DNA from 4 places in the Pseudonocardia sp. EV170527-09 genome. Region 1 is predicted to be linked to each of the others. Evidence: predicted binding sites of a transcription regulator. Region 1 holds the regulator's gene; each other region holds the start of a gene.

What was found. The regulator LexA, encoded in region 1, represses DNA repair genes until DNA is damaged. The targets are predictions, from matches to a motif close to CGAACACGTGTTCG.
Region 2: the regulator LexA is predicted to act here: its motif matches at 2,149-2,162, upstream of uvrA (excinuclease ABC subunit UvrA).
Region 3: the regulator LexA is predicted to act here: its motif matches at 3,561-3,574, upstream of FVA95_RS01130 (CoA transferase subunit A).
Region 4: the regulator LexA is predicted to act here: its motif matches at 4,349-4,362, upstream of recA (recombinase RecA).

The regions. Positions count from the first base shown of each region.
Region 1 covers NZ_VRMC01000069.1:22,187-27,631, forward strand. Annotated here, with positions in the region: gene FVA95_RS20115 (vitamin B12-dependent ribonucleotide reductase) at 1-471, opposite strand, end outside; gene nrdR (transcriptional regulator NrdR) at 613-1,104, opposite strand; gene FVA95_RS20125 (hypothetical protein) at 1,734-2,468, opposite strand; gene FVA95_RS30915 (hypothetical protein) at 2,632-2,856, opposite strand; gene lexA (transcriptional repressor LexA) at 3,085-3,843, shown strand; gene FVA95_RS20140 (hypothetical protein) at 3,873-4,937, opposite strand; gene hflX (GTPase HflX) at 4,973-5,445, opposite strand, start outside.
Region 2 covers NZ_VRMC01000046.1:18,061-23,505, reverse strand. Annotated here, with positions in the region: gene FVA95_RS15795 (hypothetical protein) at 1-79, shown strand, start outside; gene FVA95_RS15790 (DUF2000 domain-containing protein) at 54-497, opposite strand; gene FVA95_RS15785 (AraC family transcriptional regulator) at 548-1,384, shown strand; gene FVA95_RS15780 (MBL fold metallo-hydrolase) at 1,394-2,068, opposite strand; gene uvrA (excinuclease ABC subunit UvrA) at 2,436-5,445, shown strand, end outside.
Region 3 covers NZ_VRMC01000002.1:84,825-90,269, forward strand. Annotated here, with positions in the region: gene FVA95_RS01115 (FAD-binding oxidoreductase) at 1-821, shown strand, start outside; gene FVA95_RS01120 (cytochrome P450) at 856-2,064, shown strand; gene FVA95_RS01125 (3-oxoacid CoA-transferase subunit B) at 2,145-2,771, opposite strand; gene FVA95_RS01130 (CoA transferase subunit A) at 2,774-3,517, opposite strand; gene FVA95_RS01135 (MOSC domain-containing protein) at 3,765-4,682, opposite strand; gene FVA95_RS01140 (HAD hydrolase-like protein) at 4,751-5,445, opposite strand, start outside.
Region 4 covers NZ_VRMC01000023.1:2,032-7,476, forward strand. Annotated here, with positions in the region: gene modA (molybdate ABC transporter substrate-binding protein) at 1-285, opposite strand, end outside; gene FVA95_RS09465 (hypothetical protein) at 644-1,795, shown strand; gene FVA95_RS33885 (RecX family transcriptional regulator) at 1,824-3,119, opposite strand; gene recA (recombinase RecA) at 3,122-4,174, opposite strand; gene FVA95_RS09480 (DUF3046 domain-containing protein) at 4,434-4,628, opposite strand; gene FVA95_RS31485 (hypothetical protein) at 4,706-4,867, shown strand; gene FVA95_RS09485 (hypothetical protein) at 5,170-5,445, shown strand, end outside.

The sequences.
Region 1 (5,445 bases):
CACCGGCGAGTTGAAGCTGAACACCTGGTGGATCAGCATCCAGGTCAGCTCGTGGTCGAAGATCTCGGCGTCGCCCTCGGTGGCGAAGTAGCCGTGCTCGAGACCGGCCCGCTTGTAGGTGCCGACGACCCGCTCGACGAGCTGCTTCAGGCTCGACTCACGGGTGTCCGAGCCCACCGCACCGCGGAAGTACTTGCTGGTGACGATGTTGGTGGCGTTGACCGACCAGCTGCGCGGGAACTCGACGCCGCGCTGCTCGAAGTTGACCGTGCCGTCGCGCCAGTTGGTCATGACGACGTCGCGGCGCTCCCACTCCACCTCCTCGTAGGGGTGAACCCCTTCGGTGGTGAAGACACGCTGGACGGTCAGGCCGGGCGCGCGCTTGGCGCCGGTCTTCCCGCGGCTGCGCGCCGGCTTGGTAGCCGCGCTCTCACCGGTGTCTGTCGTCGGGCCCCCGACGGTCTCGGTCATGCATGCCTCCGCACTTGTCACCGTGTATCACCCGCGCGCTGGGGTGCGCGGACGGTCTTCCCCTCCGGTACGACCTGCGACGACGGCCGGTACCGGTCGCCCCCTCGCGGGGTGCGCGCCGGACCCGTGCCGCCGAGCGGCTCACCCGTCCCGGTTGTGGCCGGCCTCGTCGTCGGCTGCTTCCCCGGCAGCCGCCGAACGCAGGTCGGCGATCTCCTTCTCGAAGTCCTCGATGGAGGAGAAGGAGCGATAGACGCTCGCAAATCTCAGGTACGCGACCTCGTCGAGCTCACGCAGCGGCCCGAGGATCGCCAGTCCGACCTCGTGGCTGGGAAGCTCCGCCGCCCCGCGTGCCCGCACGGTCTCCTCGACCCGGTGGGCGAGCTGCTGCAGGTCGTCCTCGTCGACCGGCCGGCCCTGGCACGCCCGCCGAACCCCGCTGACGACCTTCTGTCGACTGAAGGGCTCGGTCACCCCACTGCGCTTGACGACGGCGAGCACGGCCTCCTCGACCGTGGTGAACCGTCGTCCGCACGAGGTGCAGGACCGGCGCCGACGGGTGCAGGTCCCGTCGTCGGCGGTCCGTGAGTCGATCACGCGGGAGTCCGGATGCCGGCAGAACGGGCAGCGCATGGACGCTCACACCCTCTCCCGTAACGTTCCGGAAACTCTCCGCAGCGATCCATCCCCCCAACCAGTGGCGGAACAACGTCAATGTAACCCCTACATCTAGGGGTCCGCCATCCCGGGGCCCACGCCGCGCCGAGCTTCGCCCGATCGGGATCCGAGCGTTGCACACCACGTTCCGCGACCGGCTCGTCGCCGACGATCATGGAGCGGGACATCGGCGCTGGTGGCGCCGAGGAACGTCGCGCGCGGCGCCGTCCGTCGCGCCGCGGGGACCGCGACCGGCGGCCACCCGATGCGGGGACACGCCCGGCGGACGCGCCCGGCGGCACGCCGCCGACGATCCGGCGACATCCCGGCGACCGCAGCCCGACATCCGCGCGCCGGCCCAGCGCACGCCGTCACCCGATACGACGCCGGGCTCGGCGCCGGGTCGCTCCACACCGTCACCGCACCGTCGCCGCGGTGACCACGGTTGCCGCGCCGGCACCGCACCACGGCCCCGGCCGACCGGCTCCGTCCCGGGAGCCCGGCACGCCGGGACCGCACCACTGCACGATCCGGGCCGGACACGCCGGCACCACTCCGCGTCACCGGCCCGGCCCACCGGGACCGCACCACGGCCCCGACCCGTCTCAGCGCACGGCACCGACCGACGGCACGGCGGCCGCGGGGGCGTTCCAGCCCGCCGCCGCGTCGCCCAGCAGCCCGAGCGCCACCACCGCGGTCGTTGCGCACAGCAGCACCGCGACCCCGGTCAGGAACCGCTCCAGGCGCCCGCGGACCCGGCTGCGGGCCGGACGCGGGCGGGCCGGGACCAGGCAACGCCGGTCCAGCGGACGGACCGTGCGGGGCGCCGGCACGGCCACCGACCGCGGACCGGACGGCGCCGCGACCCGTGCGGGCCGCACCAGGGTCGCCGTGGAGCCCGGCGCCGAGGTGGTGCAGCGGGGCGTCCGGACCGCGACGTTCGGACCACCGGTGACGCCACGCGGGACCGTTGGACCAGCCGGTGCCGCGGCCCGGGCCGCGCGCCCGTGAGCCGTCGGACCGGGCGCCGTCGGACCGGGCGCCGAAACACCAGACGCCGGGACAGCGGGCGTCGTGGCGCGCCGGGAACGGGCGGCGGGGTGCCGCGCGACCGACTCGGTCAGTGCGCGCTCCCGTGCACCGTGGGCGGCCCACCGGTGTGCGGCGCGCGCGACGGCCGACGAGCCGGCACCGGCCGGACCGGCCGCCACACCCTCCGCGGCCCGCACCCGCTCCCGGGCGGCGCGCCGGGCGCGCGAGGTGGGGGCGCCGGGCGCGGGGGCACCGGTCAGGCAGCCGACCGCGCCGTGGTCGCGGATCCGCTCGTCGAGCTCTCGCATGGTTCCTCCTGCCGTCGGACCGCCCGTCCCCCGGGCGGTCTCGTCTCCCCCGCTCCCGACCGGCCCTTCCCCGAGCCCGGTCGAACGGGCGTACGAGCGGTGTAGCACCCGACACCGACAACAACCGCGTCTCCGCAGGTCACCGCCCGTGCCGAAGACGCTCTCAGCGTGGCGCGCCGACCGTGGGCGGTACGACCGGGCCGTGGGCGGCGACATCGGCGACCACCCCGAGCACGACGACCGCGGCCGCCGAGGCGAGCAGGACACCCACCGCCGCCACCACGCGGCGCACGGGACCCGACGCCGGGACGGGCCGCGCCACGTCGGCCGCGGTGCCGACCGGGGCCCGTCCGATGACCGTCACGCCCCCGATGACCGCTGCATCCACGATCGCCACCCCCACTGCCGTTCCCGCTGCCGGTCGCCCCGCGCGGCCGGACGGCGACGCGGACGGCATCCGATCGAACCGGTGTTCGATCGAACGCCTGTGCGATGTTCTACCACCACGGCCCGACGGAATCCACGACACGCCCCGGGTGACTTCGAACGCATGTTTGGCGAACGGGCCCGCGACGGCTAGGGTCGTCGCCGTAAGTACCCCGAGGAGGCGAATGCGATGGCAGCGGACGACACCGGACACGGTGGTCCCGGCGTGACCGGCACCGCCGCGGACCGGGGATCCGCGACGGTCCGGGAGTTCCCCGACCCCGCGACCGACACCCGCGGCCTGACCCCGCGGCAGAAGAAGGTCCTGGCCGTCATCCGGGACTGGGTGGACCGGTACGGCTACCCGCCCAGCGTCCGCGAGATCGGTGACGCGGTGGGCCTCACGTCCACCTCGTCGGTGCACCACCAGCTCCGGACCCTGGAGCGCAAGGGCTTCCTCCGGCGCGACCCGAACCGCACCCGCGCGGTCGACGTCCGCAGCCCGGAACAGATCGCCGGCACCGACGGGTCGGACTCCGACGCCGACACCGCCGAGCTGCGTTCCGCGCGGCCGGCGCCGGCGTTCGTGCCGCTCATCGGCGACATCGCCGCCGGTGGCCCGATCCTGGCCGAGCAGGCCGTGCAGGACGTGTTCCCGCTGCCGCGCGAGATCGTCGGCGAGGGCACGCTGTTCCTGCTCAACGTCAAGGGCGACTCGATGGTCGACGCCGCGATCACCGACGGCGACTGGGTCGTCGTGCGCCAGCAGCCGGTGGCCGAGCAGGGCGAGATCGTGGCCGCGATGATCGACGGCGAGGCGACGGTGAAGACGTTCCGCCGCAAGGACGGGCACATCTGGCTGATGCCGGCGAACGACGCCTACGACCCGATCCCGGGTGACGACGCGTCGATCCTCGGCCGCGTCGTGGCGGTCCTGCGCCGCCTCTGACCTCCTCGGGCGGCGCCCGGTTCCCGCGGTCAGCGGGACCGGCGGCGCCGTCCGTGCAGGGACATCGCGACGGCACCGGCCACCAGCAGCGCCGCGAGCACCGCGGCCCCGCCCGCGGCGGGCAGCCACGACGGGTACGTGCGGTACTCCGGCACCTCGACGGGCTGGGCCACGACGGGTGCCTGCGGGCCGGTCGCCGCGGGCACCGCGCCCGGGACGACGGTGATCGCCGCCGCGGTCAGGCCCCGGGCCTCGCTGCCGGAGTGCAGTGCACCCCGGCCGTCCGGGGCGATCGCCTCGCCCTGGGCCTCGTCCGGCAACGGCACCGGCAGTGGTGCGCCGCCCAGCGCCGCGACCAGCACGTCGGCCGTCGCCGGTCCGCCGACGGGCAGCGGGAACACCCAGGCGTCGGTGTAGGTCCGCAGCACGGCGGCGCGTCCGCCGTCGGCCCCGGCCGGTGAGACCCCGCCGCCGGTGATCGTGCGGGACCCGGCGGCCCCGAGCGGCCCGCCGCCGGTGCCCGACCAGGGCAGCACGACCTGTGCCACCCGGCGCAGCGGGACCGGGCCCCCGTCGTCGCGCAGCGGTGCGTCGGGTCGGTACACCCCGGCGGCCCCGGTGGTCTTGTCGACCAGCAGGGGCACGCCGTCGTCGCCGACCAGCAGCGCCTCGACGTCGCGCGGACCGTCGGGGTGGACCAGGTCGTACACGCGTGGCGGCCCGGCCGGGGGCAGCACGACGAGCCGGACCGAGCCACGCTGCGCCCCGTTGTCACCGGTGTCGGCGAGCCAGAGATCCCCGCCCGGTCCGAGCCCGAGGTCCTCGACGTCGGTGACCGGGACGTCGGCCTGCCGGGTTCCGGTGACCGCGCAGCCGGACGGGTCCAGGGTGAACGCCCGCGCGGTCCCGCCGCCGTCGACGATCGCGTGGTAGCGCTGCGGGGCTCCGCCGGGCGGGCCCTCGGCGACCAGCCCGGACAGCTCCGCCAGCCGTAGGTCGTCGACGGTGCAGACCGGGTGCGCCCCGGGCGGCGGCGCGGCCGCACCCGTGAGCGCACCGGTCAGGCAGAGGACCGTGGTCAGGCGGCGGGCCACGCCCCCGGGCCGCGGTGGCCCACCCGGCCGCCCATTCAGTGGCCCGCCGCCGTCGCCGGCAGGTCGGCGCCGGCAGCGGTCGGGAGGGCCGAGCCCGCCACCGCGAACGGCAGCACCGCGGTGCCCAGCTCCGGCTTCACCCGCGCCCGGATCCGGGTGCCGTCGGCGGTGTGGGACTCGGCGAGGATCTCGCCGTCGTCGTGCAGCCGTGCCACCAGCGCACCCTCGGTGTAGGGCAGCAGGAGGTCGACCTCGTACTCCGGTCGCGGCAGCCGCTCGGCGATGCGCTCGCGGAGCCGGTCGATCCCGGTGCCGCTGTGTGCCGAGACGAACACGGCGTCCGGCTGGGCGTGCCGCAGCCGGGCCAGCGCCAGGTCACCGGCCGCGTCGGTCTTGTTGATCACGAGCAGCTCGGGGGGCATCGTGTCGCCCGCGGCCTCCCCCACCTCGACGAGCACCTGACGGACCGCGGCGATCTGGTCGTCGGGCAGCGGGTCGGACCCGTCGA
Region 2 (5,445 bases), on a different contig from region 1:
GGCGGCGCGCTGGCGGGAGCTGTTCGACGACGCCGGGCTGGCCGCACCGGCCGTCACGGATGGGTCGTCGTCCCCTTGAGGATCTTGTCGACGGCGTTGCGCGGCCCGTGCAGCGCCAGCCCGACCAGATCGAGCTCCTCGGCCCGGGCCGCCGCGACCACCGCACGGTTGTCGTGGTCGTTGCCGGTGCCGAACATCGCGGAGGTGAACACCGCCACCGGCAGTCCGCGGCCGACCGCCCGGGCCCGGCAGGTCGCGAGCGTCGTCGCGTCCCCGGCGCGCACGAGCACCGGCAGACCGAGGGTCGGCAGGTAGGCGGTGCCGTCGGCATCGGTGTAGGGCTCGCCGATCAGCTCGGGGACGCCCGCGGCGACCCCGGCGGCGAGGAAGGCCGTCACGTTCGCGACCTGCCAGCCGAGCAGGTCGTCACGCAGCACAACGGCGATCTTGGTGGCGGGGCGGGCGGGGGAGGCGGGGAGCAGGGCGGTCTCGGTCACGCCGTCGATCCTCGGACGGCAGGACCCCCGCACTCTTGTACGTTCCGCACATGTCCGGAACCGGTTCGCGGGCGGTGGGCGAGGCCGTCACCGCCTGGCGGCCGCAGCGCGTGCCGGGCATCACGGAGGTGCTGCACGCTCGCTTCGTTCGGCACCGGTACCCGCTGCACACGCACTCCACGTGGACGGTCCTGATCGTCGACGACGGCGCCGTGCGCTACGACCTGGACCGGCGACCGCACGGGACCGAGGAGGCCCCGGTGACGCTGCTGCCGCCGCTGGTCGCGCACGACGGACGCGCGGCGGGCGGCTCCGGTTTCCGCAAGCGGGTCCTCTACCTCGACCCCGCCGCGCTCGACCCGGGGGCGTCCGGGACGGACGGGCTGGTCGGCCCCGCGGTCGACCGGCCGGGGGTGGCCGACCCCCTCCTGCGCCGCAGGCTCGACGAGCTGCACCGCGCGCTGGCGGTACCTGGGGAGGAGCTGCACGCCGAGAGCCGTCTCGCACTCGTCGCCGAACGTCTCGCCCGGCACCTGGACCCGACCGCCGGGCCCGGCCCGGTGCCGCCGACGGACCTGGCCGGCCGGCTGCGGGACCTGCTCGACTCCCGGCTCGTCGACGGCGTGACCCTCGCCGAGGCCGGGCGGCTGCTGCACGCCCACCCCGGCCACCTGGTACGCACCTTCTCGCGCCGCTTCGGGCTCCCGCCGCACCGCTACCTCGACGCCCGCCGCGTCGAGCGGGCGCGGGCGCTGCTGCTGGACGGGACGCCGCCGGCCGCGGCCGCCGCGGCGGTGGGGTTCCACGACCAGGCCCACCTGCACCGCCGGTTCGTGCGGTTGGTCGGTGTCACACCGGGCCGCTACGCCCGCAGCGGCCCGGCGTGACCCCGAGGGTCACCAGCCCCGTGACCGCCACTCGGGGATGCTCGGCCGCTCCGCCCCGAGCGTCGAGTCGTCACCGTGGCCCGGGTAGAACCAGGTGTCGTCGTCGAGCCGGTCGAACACCCGCTCCTCGAGGTCACTGATCAGCTGCGTGTTGTCCTCCGCCGACCAGGTCTTGCCCGGCCCGCCCGGGAACAGGCTGTCCCCGGTGAACAGGTGCGGCCGGTCCTCCCCGCGGTAGAGCAGCGCCACCGAGCCCGGCGTGTGCCCGCGCAGGTGGATGACCTCCAGCTCGATCTCACCGAAGGCGATCGTGTCGCCGTGCTCGACGAACTCGTCCATCGGGGCGGGGAGCTCCGGGGCGTCCAGCGGGTGGGCGATCAGCCGTGGCTCGAACATGCCCGCGATCGCGCCCAGCGCCTGCCAGTGGTCGGCGTGGCGGTGGGTGGTGACCAGGTGGCGCAGGTCCGGGCGCTCGTCCGCGGCGCCGATGAGGTCGGCGATGCGGGTCGGCTCGGCCGCCGCGTCGATCAGCAGTGCCTCGTTGCTCTGCTTGCACACGAGCAGGTAGGCGTTGTTGTCCATCTCGCCGACCGAGATCTTGCTGATGCTCAGCCGCTCGAGGTCGCGGCGGATGGCCGCGCCGCCCGGGTCGGTGTGACCAGTGTAGTTCTCCAGGACGTCCACGAGCGGGAGGGTAGCGGCCTGCCCCGACATCCCGCGGTGGGGAGAACCCGCCGGTCGCACGCACGGGGCCGCTGACGGATCGAACAGGCGTGCGAGTACCGTGCGCGGTGGACCGACCGGCGCGTACCGAGGTGCATCCACCGCGCCGGACCACCGCCGGGCCCCGCTCACCGGGTTCCTGTCGGGGGCCGCACCTAGCATCGACGGCGGACGAGGGGACGAACCTCACCGGCCACGGGTGCCCGGTCCGGGAATGTCCGTCAGCCCGCGGGCGTCACAACCGGGTCCGACCCGGACGGCACCGCCACCCCAGGAGGCGCGCAACGTGAGCGACCACAGCACCGACCGCCGCGACGCCGGCACCGCCCTGTCCCCGGGCGCGTCGCCGGTCCCGGAGGGGCCGAAGCTGGTCGTGCGCGGCGCGCGCGAGCACAACCTGCAGGGCATCGACATCGACCTGCCCCGCGACAGCATGATCGTCTTCACCGGGCTGTCCGGGTCGGGCAAGTCCAGCCTCGCGTTCGACACGATCTTCGCGGAGGGGCAGCGGCGCTACGTCGAGTCCCTCTCGGCGTACGCGCGCCAGTTCCTCGGGCAGATGGACAAGCCCGACGTGGACTTCATCGAGGGCCTGTCCCCGGCGGTCTCGATCGACCAGAAGTCGACCAACCGCAACCCGCGCTCGACGGTCGGCACGATCACCGAGATCCACGACTACCTGCGGTTGCTCTACGCGCGCGCCGGCATCCCACACTGCCCGACCTGCGGCGAGCGGATCGAGAAGCAGACCCCGCAGCAGATCGTCGACCAGGTGCTGGAGATGGAGCAGGGCAGCCGCTTCCAGGTGCTCGCGCCGGTCGTGCGGACCCGCAAGGGCGAGTTCGTCGACCTGTTCGGGAACCTGCAGGCCCAGGGCTACTCCCGCGTCCTCGTCGACGGCACGGTCCACCCGCTGTCGGACCCGCCGAAGCTGAAGAAGCAGGAGAAGCACGACATCGCCGTCGTCGTCGACCGGCTCTCGGTGAAGGCGACGGCCAAGCAGCGCCTCACCGACTCGGTGGAGACCGCGCTGCGGCTGGCCGACGGCCTGGTCGTGCTGGACTTCGTGGACCTGCCCGACGACGACCCGCAGCGCGAGCGCCGCTTCTCCGAGAAGATGGCCTGCCCGAACGGGCACACCCTCGCCGTCGACGACCTCGAGCCCCGCACCTTCTCCTTCAACTCGCCCTACGGCGCCTGCCCGGCCTGCTCCGGCATCGGCATCAAGAAGGAGGTCGACCCGGAGCTGGTCGTCCCCGACCCGGACCTGTCCCTCGGCGACGGCGCCATCGCGCCCTGGTCGTCCGGGCACAACGCGGAGTACTTCGGCCGGCTGCTGTCCGGCCTGGCCACCGCGGTCGGGTTCCGGATGGACACCCCCTGGCGCAAGCTCCCCGCCGCCGCGCAGAAGGCGGTCCTGCACGGCAGCGACGACCAGGTCCACGTGCGCTACCGCAACCGCTACGGCCGCGAGCGCTCGTACTACGCCAACTTCGAGGGCGTGATGCCGTTCCTCGAGCGTCGCCTGGAGCAGACCGAGTCCGAGTCGCAGCGGGAGCGCTACGAGGGCTACATGCGCGACATCCCCTGCCCGGCCTGCAACGGCGCCCGGCTGCGTCCCGAGGTGCTGTCGGTGACCCTGCCGCACCGCGACCTGGGGGAGCGGTCGATCGCACAGGTGTCGAACATGTCGGTGGCCGAGTGCTCACGGTTCCTGAACGGCATGGTGCTCGACGACCGGCAGGCGGTGATCGCCGGTGCGGTGCTCAAGGAGGTGCAGGCCCGGCTGGGCTTCCTGCTCGACGTCGGGCTGGACTACCTGTCGCTGGACCGCGCCGCGGGCACGCTGTCCGGTGGCGAGGCGCAGCGCATCCGGCTGGCCACCCAGATCGGCTCCGGCCTGGTCGGGGTCCTCTACGTGCTCGACGAGCCGTCGATCGGGCTGCACCAGCGCGACAACCGGCGGCTGATCGACACGTTGACCCGGCTCAAGGAGCTGGGGAACACGCTGATCGTCGTCGAGCACGACGAGGACACCATCCGCGCCTCGGACTGGGCGGTGGACATCGGCCCCGGCGCCGGCGAGCACGGCGGCCGCGTCGTGCACTCGGGCACCATCGCCGACCTGGAGTCGCACGACACCTCGCTGACCGGCGCCTACCTGTCCGGGCGCAAGTCGATCCCGCTGCCCGAGCGCCGCGTGCTCGACCACGACCGCAGGCTGACCATCGTCGGTGCCCGGGAGCACAACCTGCGCGGCATCGACGTCGACATCCCGCTCGGCGGCCTGGTGTCGATCACCGGGGTCTCCGGGTCCGGCAAGTCGACGCTGATCAACGACATCCTCGCCACGGTGCTGGCGAACCGGCTCAACGGCGCCCGCCAGGTCCCCGGCAGGCACACCCGGATCAACGGCGTCGACGAGCTCGACAAGCTCGTCCGGGTCGACCAGTCGCCGATCGGTCGGACCCCGCGGTCCAACCCGGCGACCTACACCGGCGTGTGGGACAAGGTCCGCAAGCTGTTCGCCGCGACCACCGAGGCGAAGGTCCGCGGCTACGCCGAGGGTCGCTTCTCCTTCAACGTCAAGGGTGGCCGCTGCGAGGCATGCACCGGCGACGGCACGATCAAGATCGAGATGAACTTCCTGCCGGACGTCTACGTGCCGTGCGAGGTCTGCAAGGGCGCCCGGTACAACAGGGAGACCCTGGAGGTCCACTACAAGGGCAAGACCGTCGCCGACGTCCTGGACATGCCGATCGAGGAGGCCGCCGAGTTCTTCGAACCGATCACCTCGATCGCCCGCTACCTGCGGACCCTGGTCGACGTCGGTCTCGGCTACGTCCGGCTCGGGCAGCCTGCGCCGACGCTGTCCGGCGGTGAGGCCCAGCGGGTCAAGCTCGCCAGCGAGCTGCAGAAGCGCAGCAACGGCCGCACCGTCTGCATCCTCGACGAGCCGACCACCGGCCTGCACTTCGAGGACATCCGCAAGCTCCTCGCCGTCATCCAGGGGCTGGCGGACAAGGGCAACACGGTGATCGTGATCGAGCACAACCTCGACGTCATCAAGACCTCGGACTGGGTCATCGACATGGGCCCGGAGGGCGGCTCCGGCGGTGGCACCGTGGTGGCGCAGGGGACACCGGAGCAGATCGCGGCGCACCCCGACAGCCACACCGGCCGGTTCCTGCGTGACCTGGTCACCCCGGACCACACGCCGGTCACGCCGGCCCGGCGGCGGGCCGCGTCGTCGAAGGGCAACGGAAGCGGCACGGGGACTGCGGGCGCGGGCCGGTCGACGACCGCACGGCGCAGCCGGGCCAAGGCGGCCAGCGCGG
Region 3 (5,445 bases), on a different contig from region 1:
TGCGCGAGCAGCACGGCGAGCCCGGCGCCCCGGTCGCCCTGGACCCCGAGCAGGCCTGGCGACGCGTGCCGGTGCTGCGCCGTGCCCCGCGTGCGGCCGCGTGGACCGCCGGTGCCTGCGACGTCGACACCGCCGCCCTGCACGACGGCTACCGGCGCGGGCTGCGCGCCCGCGGCGGCACGGTGCTGCGCGGGGCCCGGGTGGCCGCGCTGGAGCGGGACGGCTCCGGCTGGACCGCCACGACGGCCGCCGGGCACCGGGTGCGGGCGGAGACGGTCGTCGACGCGGCCGGCGCCTGGGCCGACGCGGTGGCGGCACTCGCCGGCGTGCCCGGTGCCGGACTGACCCCGTACCGGCGCACGATCGCGGCCTGCCCGGTCGCCGACCCGTCGGTGCTCACCGTCGACGGCGCCGTCCTGCCGATGGTCGTCGACGCCGCCGAGCGCTGGTACCTCAAGGCCGAGGCGGACACGGTGCTCGTCTCCCCGGCCGACGAGACCCCGGCCGAGCCGGGCGACGCCCGTCCCGACGACCTCGACGTCGCCCTGGCCCTGGACCGGGTGGGCGCGGCGACCACGCTGGGGCTGCGGTCGGTCCGGACCGCGTGGGCGGGGCTGCGGACCTTTGCCCCCGACCGTGCCCCCGTGCTGGGTGCGCGCCCGGAGCACCCCGGCTTCTTCTTCGTCGCCGGGCAGGGCGGGTCGGGCATCGAGTCCGCCCCGGCGTTGGCCGCGCTGGCCGCGTCGGTCGTCCTCGGCCGGCCGTCGCCGGCCGACATCGATCTCGACCCGGCTGCGTGCTCCGTCACACGATTGACGTAAGCGCTCGCTTACCAGTGGCTGGCACGATGGACCCATGGCGCTGACCACCACCGGCACCGAGACGCACGACCTGTTCTCGGGCGACTTCTGGACCGACCCGCACCCCGCCTACGCGGCCCTGCGCACCGAGGAGCCGGTGCGAGAGCTCGCACTGCCGGACGGGAAGGTGTGGCTGATCAGCCGGTACGCCGACGTCCGCGCGGCATTCGTCGACCCGCGGCTGAGCAAGGACTGGCGGTACACGCTGCCCGCCGACCAGCGCGAGGGCCAGCCGGCCGCGCCGATCCCGATGATGATCCTGATGGACCCGCCGGACCACACCCGGCTGCGCAAGCTCGTCGGCCGCTCGTTCACCGTGCGGCGGATGAACGACCTGCAGCCCAGGGTCGAGGAGATCACCCAGGAGCTGCTCGACGCGCTGCCCGCCGAGGGCCCCGTCGACCTCATGCGCCAGTACGCGTTCCTCGTCCCGGTGCTGGTCATCTGCGAGCTGCTGGGTGTGCCCGCCGAGGACCGCGACATGTTCTCCGCGTGGTCGTCGGTGCTGGTCGACGACTCCCCGCAGGAGGAGAAGTTCGCCGCGATGGGCAGCCTGAACGGCTACCTCGCCGAGCTGATCGAGCGCAAGCGCACCGAGCCCGACGACGCCCTGCTGTCCGGCCTGCTCGCCGTCAGCGACGCCGACGGCGACCGGCTGTCGTCCGAGGAGCTCGTCGCGATGGCGACCCTGCTGCTCATCGCCGGGCACGAGACCACGGTCAACCTGATCGGCAACGGCGTGCTCGCCCTGCTGACCCACCCCGAGCAGCACGCCCGACTGAAGGCCGACCCGTCTCTGATCAACTCGGCGGTGGAGGAGTTCCTGCGCTTCGAGTCCCCGGTCTCCAACGCTCCGATGCGCTTCGCCGGCGAGGACGTCGAGTACTCCGGGGTGACCATCCCCGCCGGGTCGACCGTGATGCTGGGGCTCGCCGCGGCCAACCGGGACCCGGAGTGGCTGGCGGACCCGGATCGCCTCGACATCACCCGGGACTCCTCGTCCGGGGTGTTCTTCGGGCACGGCATCCACTTCTGCCTGGGCGCGCAGCTGGCCCGCACCGAGGGGCGGGTGGCGATCGGCAAGCTCATCGCGCAGCGGCCGGACCTGGCGCTGGCCGTCGATCTCTCGGAGCTCGTCTACCGCGAGTCGACGCTGGTCCGGGGCCTGTCCCGGCTGCCGGTCACGCCGGGCGCGCCCGCCTGAGGGACGCGCCGCCGCCGGACGCGACCGAGGGGCGCGCCCGGCGGGACCGGCGGGGCAGCCGTCGGTGCAGCGGGTCGCGGTCAGCGCAGCGGGGCGCCGGTCTTCTCCCGGACCTCGTCGGCGGTGACGCCGGGCGCGGTCTCGACCAGTGCGAGCCCGTCCGGCGTCACGTCGATCACGGCCAGGTCGGTGACGATCTTCGTGACGCAGCCGAGGCCGGTGATCGGCAGCGAGCACCGCTCCACGATCTTGGGGGACCCGTCCTTGGAGACGTGGTCCATCATCACGATCACCGAGCGCGCGCCGTGCACGAGGTCCATCGCGCCGCCCATCCCCTTGATCATCTTGCCGGGGATCGCCCAGTTCGCGAGGTCACCGTTCGCGGCGACCTCCATCCCGCCCAGGACGGCCACGTCGAGCTTCCCGGCCCGGATCTGGCCGAAGCTCTCGGCGGAGCCGAAGAAGGCGGCACCGGCGGTGACGGTGACGGTCTCCTTGCCGGCGTTGATGAGGTCGGGGTCGACCTCGTCGTCGGTGGGGTAGGGGCCGACGCCGAGGATCCCGTTCTCCGAGTGCAGCACGACCGTCCGGCCCTCGGGGATGTGCCCGGGGACCAGGGTCGGCATGCCGATGCCGAGGTTGACGTACGCGCCGTCGGGCAGCTCCGCCGCGACCCGGGCGGCCATCTCGTCACGGTTGAGGGCCATGGTCAACGCACCGTCCTGAACTCGACCGGCTTCTCGACGTCGGGGACGTGCAGCACGCGGTGCACGTGGATGCCGGGGGTGTGGACCTCGTTGGGGTCGATCTCCCCGGGTTCGACCAGGTGCTCGACCTGGGCGATCGTGGTCCGCCCGGCCGCGGCGCAGTCCGGGTTGAAGTTGCGCGCCGCGCGCCGGAACACCAGGTTGCCGTGCCGGTCGCCCTTCCAGGCGTGGACCAGCGCGAAGTCCGGGGTGAGGGCACGCTCGAGGACGTAGGTCACGCCGTCGAACTCGCGGGTCTCCTTCGCCGGGGACTCGACGGCGACCGAGCCGTCGGCCGCGTAGCGCCAGGGCAGCCCGCCCTCGGCGACCAGCGTGCCGACCCCGGCCGGGGTGTAGAACGCCGGGATGCCCGCGCCGCCGGCCCGCAGCCGCTCGGCGAGGGTGCCCTGCGGGGTCAGCTCCAGCTCCAGCTCGCCGGCGAGGTACTGGCGGGCGAACTCCTTGTTGTTGCCGACGTAGGAGCCGATCGTGCGCCGGATGCGCCCGGCGGCGAGCAGGGTGCCCAGGCCGAAGCCGTCGACGCCCAGGTTGTTCGAGATCGTTTCCAGGTCCGTCGCGCCCTGTTCGAGCAGCGCCGCGATCAGCACCGTCGGAACCCCGGACATGCCGAACCCGCCGACTGCGAGCGACGCCCCGTCGCCGATGTCGGCGACCGCCTCCGCGGCGGATGCCACCACCTTGTCCATCACGCACCTCCGTCGCCGACGACGGTACGCGGCGTACGATAGACGCACAAGCGTTCGCTCTGCGAACACCGCTGGAGTGGCGTCCACGCGTCGAGATGCAGCTCAGTGGGCCCCGGTGCGCTCCACATCCCGCTGAGCTGCATCTCGACGACGCCGCTGCCCGGCCCTGCTCGGCCCACGTCGACGCGGGCCGGGCCGGGCAGGGCACCGCGTCCGTGGGGAGGGTCGGGGTTCGGCCGGCCGGCGGTCAGGCCGGGGCGGGGGCGGTGTGCGGGTCGCCGACGGCGATCTCCCCGCCGGCGGCGACCTCGGCGTACACGCCAGCGCACGCCCAGACCCCGCCGATCTGCGGGATCTCGATGCGGTTGTGCTTCGCGATCGTGCGCAGGGTGTCCGGGTCGTCGGGCAGGTCGCCCTGGGGGAGCGTCGTCATGACGCACCGCATGGTCGCGAAGGAGAAGGAGACCCGGACCTCCTCGCCGATCGTCGAGGTGCTGCCCGGCCAGTCGTTCTCGACGAAGCCGTGGCCGCCGTCGGGGGAGGAGTCGGCGCGGAGCACGATGTTCGGCCGGTAGCGCAGCGGGTCGAAGGTCGCCTCCGGCGCGAGCTCGCGGAGCCGGTCGAGGGTGGACTCGGTGAGCACGTGCAGCGACGACAGGTCGAAGAACGTGCCCGGCGCCCCGAACGCGGAGATGTCGAACCGGCTGATGGCCTCGCCGGAGTCCTCGTGCCGGGTCGTCGTGGCCTCGATGAGCGCCCGCGGCGCGAGCTGCTGCGGGGTGAGGCCCTCGATGTCGGGCCACAGCTCCTCGAAGTGGCCGCCCTCCGGCGGGACCGAGACCAGCGACACGTCCCGCCCGAGCGCGGCCGACAGCGCGGTGTCCAGGCCCTCGTCGTCGCTGCGCAGGACCGAGCCGTCCGGGAAGGTGATCTCGACCGGCGGCAGCGGCTCCCCGGGCGCCGGCTCGGCGACGAACCGGGCCGCGAAGCCGAGCAGCCCGAGCCAGCGTCTGGGCACCTTGGCGCTGGCGATGCTCCCGGTCTCGGTGTCGAGCACCGCGTAGGCGCGGTCGCCCAGCAGCCCCCGCCCGGTGATGGTGGCCCGGGTCAGGGACTCGCCGAGCATGGACTTGACCGGGTACCGGTACAGCGCGACGACCGTCATGTCCGGTGTATATCGGCCCGTCCGCGTCCCCGGCACGGGCCGGACGGAGGGGGCCGCCCGACCGGGTCTCAGCTGAGGGACTGCCGGGGTAGGGCCGCCGCGGATGCGCCGTCCTGCCCCGTCGGACCACCCGTTCGGCCCAGCAGGGCGACCCGGAGCTCGTCCGCGGAGTCGTAGACGGTGTCCGCGCCGGCCGCGACCAGCTCACCGGGCTCGGCGTAGCCCCAGCCCGCGCCGACGCAGCGCAGGCCGTGCTCGGCGGCGCCCTCGACGTCGTGCAGCCGGTCGCCGACCATCAACGGCTCGTCGGCACCGGACGGGTGCCCGAGCCTGCGCAGCGCCTCGGCGACCACGGCGCCCTTGGTCGGCCGGTCCGCGGTGCGGGTGTCGCCGACGATCTCGGTGAACAGGTCGGTCCAGCCGTGGTGGGCGATGATCCGCCGGGCCGGCGGCTCGGCCTTGCTGGTGGCCAGGGCCATCGTCACGCCGGCCGCGGACAGCGCACGCAGCAGCTCCTCGACGCCGGGGTACGGAGTGCAGTCCAGGCAGCCGTCCTCGTCGCCGTAGATCCGCCGGTACACCGGCAGCACCGCGGCGGCGCCCTCCTCGCCGAGGATCGGGGGCAGGCTGCGGTACAGCGGCGGGCCGAGCAGGTGGGTGCCGAGCGCGGACTCGGGGACGTCCAGGCCCACTTCGTCGATGGCGCGGCGCATCGAGCCGAGGATGCCGGGGGCGGAGTCGACGAGGGTGCCGTCGAGGTCGA
Region 4 (5,445 bases), on a different contig from region 1:
CACGTCGGCCGGGGCGCCCTGGTTGATCTGCTGGGCCAGGGCCGAGGACCCGGCGAAGTTGAACACCACGTCGGTGCCGGGGTTCGCGGCCTCGAACTTCTTCTCCAGGTCACCGAAGGTGCCGGTCAGCGACGCCGCGGCGAACACCGTCAGCGTGCCGCCCTGCGCCTGCCCGCTCGGCTGGGCGGCGGTCCCGCCGCCCCCGTCTCCCCCGCCGCAGCCCGCCACTGCGAACAGCGCCGTCACCGCCAGCGCGGCCCCGGCCACTCGTCCTCGGATCCTCACGAACACCCTCCCGGGATCGACACCTCGCGCCGTTCGTCGATCACGAACTGCGGCTCGGCGGGCATCTTATGCACGCAATCGCCCGCTGCACACCACCGATCGGCACGCAGGACCGGTTCTCCGCGCCGTGGCTCGGTCGTCGACTCTCAGTGATCGCTCAGCGTTCTCTGTGGTTGCTCTGCGCAACGACCGGAAGGCTCCACCGCGGCGGCGGATCATGCCGCCAGGACGCAGGAGGACGACGGCGCATGGTGCTGGAGACGCTGGTCCCGCCGGGGGCCGTGGCCCCGGGTACGACGGCGGCGGAGGGGGCGACCGGCGGGCGGGGCGGGGCGACCCCGGGCCCGGCGGTGCGGCGATGAGCGCGGTCGAGACCACCGTCGAGATCGCACCGGCGTCGAGGCACTCGCGGCGACGCCGGCGACGGCGCCGGGCGGGCGCGGTCCTGGCGGTGCTCGTGGTGCTGCTCGGCGGCGCGGGTGCCGGGATCGGCGCGGTGACCCTGGCCGCGCCCCCCGGAACCGGTCCGGTCGAGGCGACCGCCGAGTGGGCCCGCGACCACGGGCTGAACTGGCTGGTGACCAGCCTGGAGAAGCTCCAGTACGCCGCGGACGCGCCGTCCGAGGGCGGTACCCCGGCCGGTGGGATCCCGCGGGCTCCGGGTGCGCTGCCCGACCCGGCGACGACACCGCCGCTCGCCCCGGTCGCGGCCGGTGCCCCGCTGCCCGGGGAGGGCGTGTGGCAGACCGTGGTCGCCGACCAGGGGCGGCCCGCGGTGCAGGTGACCACTCTGCGGGTCGACGACACCCACACCTCCTACCTCGCCGGGGTGCTGCGGATGGATCCCGCGCTGGTGCGGGGCACCCTGCATCCGGGCGTCGGCGAGCCGGCCGGGCACTGGCGTGCGTCGACGTCGCTGGCCGGACGGGCCGGTGACGGGGTGGCGGTGGCGTTCAACGGCGGGTTCAAGCTGTCCGACCCCAGTCACAACGGCTACTACGCCGAGGGCCGTACGGTCGCGCCGCTGCTGCCCGGCAAGGCCAGCCTGGTCCTGCACACCGACGGCCGGGCCGACGTCGGGGCCTGGGGCACCGAGGTCGGGATGGGGCCGGACGTCGCGAGCGTGCGGCAGAACCTGCTCCCGCTCGTCGACGACGGCGCGGTGAACCCGACGTGCGCCACGGGCGGCACCGCGGAGTGGGGCAGCACGATCGGGCAGAACGCGTTCGTCCACCGCTCCGGGTTCGGTGTGACCGCCGACGGCACCGAGGTCTACGTCGCCGGGCCGGCACTGTCGGTGTGCACGCTGGGCAGGCTGCTCGCCGACGCGGGGGTGGTCCGCGGCATGGAGCTGGACATCAACCCGGCCTGGGTCAGCGGGACCTACTTCCACGACCGGCCCGGGCACGCCCCGCAGGGGTTCCCGCTGTTCCCGGCCGAGCAGGTGCCGCCGACCCACTACCTCACGCCGACGATGCGCGACTGGTTCGCCTGGTACCTGCGGTCGTGACCGGTCGGCGGATCCCGCCGGGGACGGGTCAGTCCTCGGGTGGGGCCTCGCCCAGCTCGTCGGCGTCCGCACCGGCGGCGGCGATCTCCTCCTTGACCACCCCGTAGGCGACCCCGGGGCCGTAGCCCTTGCGCGCGAGCATGCCGACCAGCTTGCGGGCACTGGACTGCCGCTCCTCGCGGCTCCCGACGGGCAGGCTCCGCAACCGCCGCACGACGAGCTCACGGGCCCGGTCGCGTTCGGAGGCGTCGTCGATCCCGGTGAGTGCCTCGTCGGCGATCTCGCGGTCGACGCCCTTGCGGTGGAGCTCCATCGCGATCGCCCGCTTGCCGAGGCCGCGGTGACGGTGCCGGGACCGGACCCACTGTTCGGCGAAGACCTGGTCGTCGACGAGGCCGACCTCGTCGAACCGCTCGAGGACGCGGTGCGCGACCTCGTCGGGGATCTCCTTGCGACGCAGCGCGTCGCCGAGCTCCTTGACCGTGCGGGCGCGGTCGGTGAGCAGGCGCAGGCAGATGTCGCGGGCGCGGCTCTCCTGCTCCTGCGGTGTCTCGACGCGCGGGGTGCGTTCCTCGCTCCGGCGGCTCCCCCGGCCACGACCCTCACCACGACGACGGCCACGGGAGGTGGCGCCCGTCTCCCCGGTGCCCGTCTTCTCGGTGCCCGTCTCCCCGGTGCCCGTCGCTTCGGTGCCCGGCCCGGCAGGTCCGGCGCTCCGGGACAGGTCGGCCACGGTGTCCGGAGTGGTCGTGGCCGCCGCTGTGTCTCCACCGGTCACGGCCGCTGCGGTGGTCGGGCGCCGGCGCGGGGTCGCACGGTCGCGGCGGGTCGCACGGTCGCGGCGGGCTCCGCCGCGGTGTGTGCCCCGTCCCGACAGCTCCTCGAACGAGACCACGCGGGGCGCACCGGATCCGTCGCCACCGCCGTCCGCTCCCGGTCCGGGAACGGGGTCGTCGAAGGTCAGCCTGCGGACCGGGGCGGGCTCCGCCACCCCGTCCGTCGCAGCGTCGGCCGACGGATCCGTCGGCCGGGCCGTCGCCGGCGGGTCGGTGATCGCCGTGGTGGCCCCGTCGGCGCCGCTGAGCGTCACGAACGAGACCTGGTGCGGACTCGCGTCCCACCCGGGGACGGCCGGGGGCTCCGCAGCGGGCTCCCCCGGTTCGGCGCCGGTCGGGTCGACGGTCCGGATCGCGGGCGGATCCGGCACGTCGGGACCCGACGGGGTCACGCCGAACAGGTCGTCGAGCGGGACGGTGCGGGGCCCGGTCGGCTCCGCACCGTCCCGTCCCGACGTGCCTCCGGACCCGTCGTGGTCGCCGGTCACGCTCAGAAGCCGACCGGGGCCGGGAGGGGCTCGACCGGGCTGGTCTCCTCGGCGTCGACGACCGCGCCGATCCCCAGCTTCTCCTTGATGCGCTTCTCGACCTCGGCGGCGACGTCCGGGTTCTCCTTGAGGAACTTGCGGGCGTTCTCCTTGCCCTGCCCCATCTGGTCGCCCTCGTAGGTGTACCAGGCGCCGGACTTGCGGATGATCCCCTGCTCGACGCCCACGTCGATCAGCGAACCCTCCTTGGAGATGCCGACGCCGTAGAGCACGTCGAACTCCGCCTGCTTGAACGGCGGAGCCACCTTGTTCTTCACGACCTTGACCCGGGTCCGGCTGCCGACCATGTCGGTGCCGTCCTTCAGCGTCTCGATGCGGCGGATGTCCATGCGGACCGACGCGTAGAACTTCAGTGCCTTACCACCGGTCGTGGTCTCCGGGGACCCGAACATCACGCCGATCTTCTCGCGCAGCTGGTTGATGAAGATCGCCGTGGTGCCGGAGTTGCTGAGGGCACCGGTGATCTTCCGCAGCGCCTGGCTCATCAGCCGGGCCTGCAGACCGACGTGGCTGTCACCCATCTCGCCCTCGATCTCGGCACGCGGCACGAGCGCGGCCACCGAGTCGATGACGATGATGTCGAGCGCGCCGGAGCGGATCAGCATGTCCGCGATCTCCAGCGCCTGCTCACCGGTGTCCGGCTGGGAGACCAGCAGGTCGTCGGTGTCGACACCGAGCGCCTTGGCGTACTCCGGGTCGAGCGCGTGCTCGGCGTCGATGAACGCGGCGACACCGCCCGCGGCCTGCGCGCTCGCCACGCAGTGCAGCGCGACCGTGGTCTTACCGCTGGACTCCGGGCCGTAGATCTCGACGACGCGGCCGCGCGGGATGCCCCCGACGCCGAGCGCGACGTCGAGCGCGATGGAGCCCGTGGAGATGGCACTGATCGGGACGCGGGCCTGGTCGCCCAGGCGCATCACCGATCCCTTGCCGTGGTTCTTCTCGATCTGGGCGAGGGCGAGTTCGAGCGCCTTGCCGCGGTCCGGAGCGGACATCTCTTGACTCCTCGCTGGTGGTCGACGGTCGGGTCCTGCTGGTGTCTTTCGGGGAGGCACACCACAACGGTATGGGGTACCCCTGACAGTTTCGGGCCCGGATCGGCGCCTGTGGACAACTCGTCCGACACCACGCCGCAGGACCGGTACCGCAAGCCCTGCCGGAACCGTAGACGAACACGCGTTCGACCCGACACCGCGACACGCCGACCGGGCGCCCACGGGAGCCGAGCGGTCAGCACGACCGCCCGGGGCGCCGCTACCGCCGTGCGGGTGGGACCTCGTAGGCCGCACAGACCGCGCGCCAGATCCGGCGCAGGTCGACGCCGGCCTCGATCGCCTGCTCGACGGTCCGGCCGCCGAGCTCGGAGAAGACGTGGTCGCGGGACAGCGACGCCGCCCGCACCGGCCCGAACTCGCCCTCCATCAGTTCCCGGAAGTGGCTCAGTCGCACGTCCGCGAGGGTAGACGGGTCACCCGTTCCGTGCGGCGTCCGCCCGATGACGCCCCGGAGCAGGTAGCCTGGGTGATATGTCCGAACTGCTCGCCACCGTCCCGGTCGACGTCGCCGACGAGGTCCTCGCGACGACCGGCATCGGCTCGCCACTGGCGTGGCAGATCGTGTCCCTGCTCGCGCTGCTGTCCGCGCTGGTCGTGCTGGTGCGCTGGTGGCTCCACCAGCGCCGTCGCTGAGGGTCCGGCTCAGCCCGCCGCCGGGCGTCCCGCACCGGCCGAACGCACGCGACGCCGTCGACCGCCGGTGAGCCGGACGGCCGGGAGGCGACCAGCGAGCTCGCGGCGATCGAGGTCGCGACGGCCGTCCCGCCGAGCACCTGCACCATCGCGAGAACCGCCAGCAGCCGGGGCTGCGCGAGGTCCTGGGGCGGGGAGACGGCGTCGGGTGCGGCGGTCACGGACGGATGCTGCCGTGCGACGGTCGCCGTGCGCCAGGGCGTTACGCTCCGGCCCGGCCACACGAGCGGAGGACGGTGGACATGGCGGGGACGACCCCGAACGCACGCAGGTCGGCGGGCGCGGACGACGCGGAGCTGCAGAACGCCTACCGCATGGTGTCCGACGTGCTGGCCGGGGCGGTCCGCGAGACGCTCGCCGCGCCGGGGCCGGATCCGGCCCGGTTCGCCGTGCGCCGGCTGACCGCGGTCGACCGGGACATGCCGCCGGACGCCACGCCGCCCGGCTGGTCGCTGGCCTTCCTCGTGCTGGCCGACTGGTACGACGCCGCCCGCGCCGCGCTGGTCGACCACGACGAC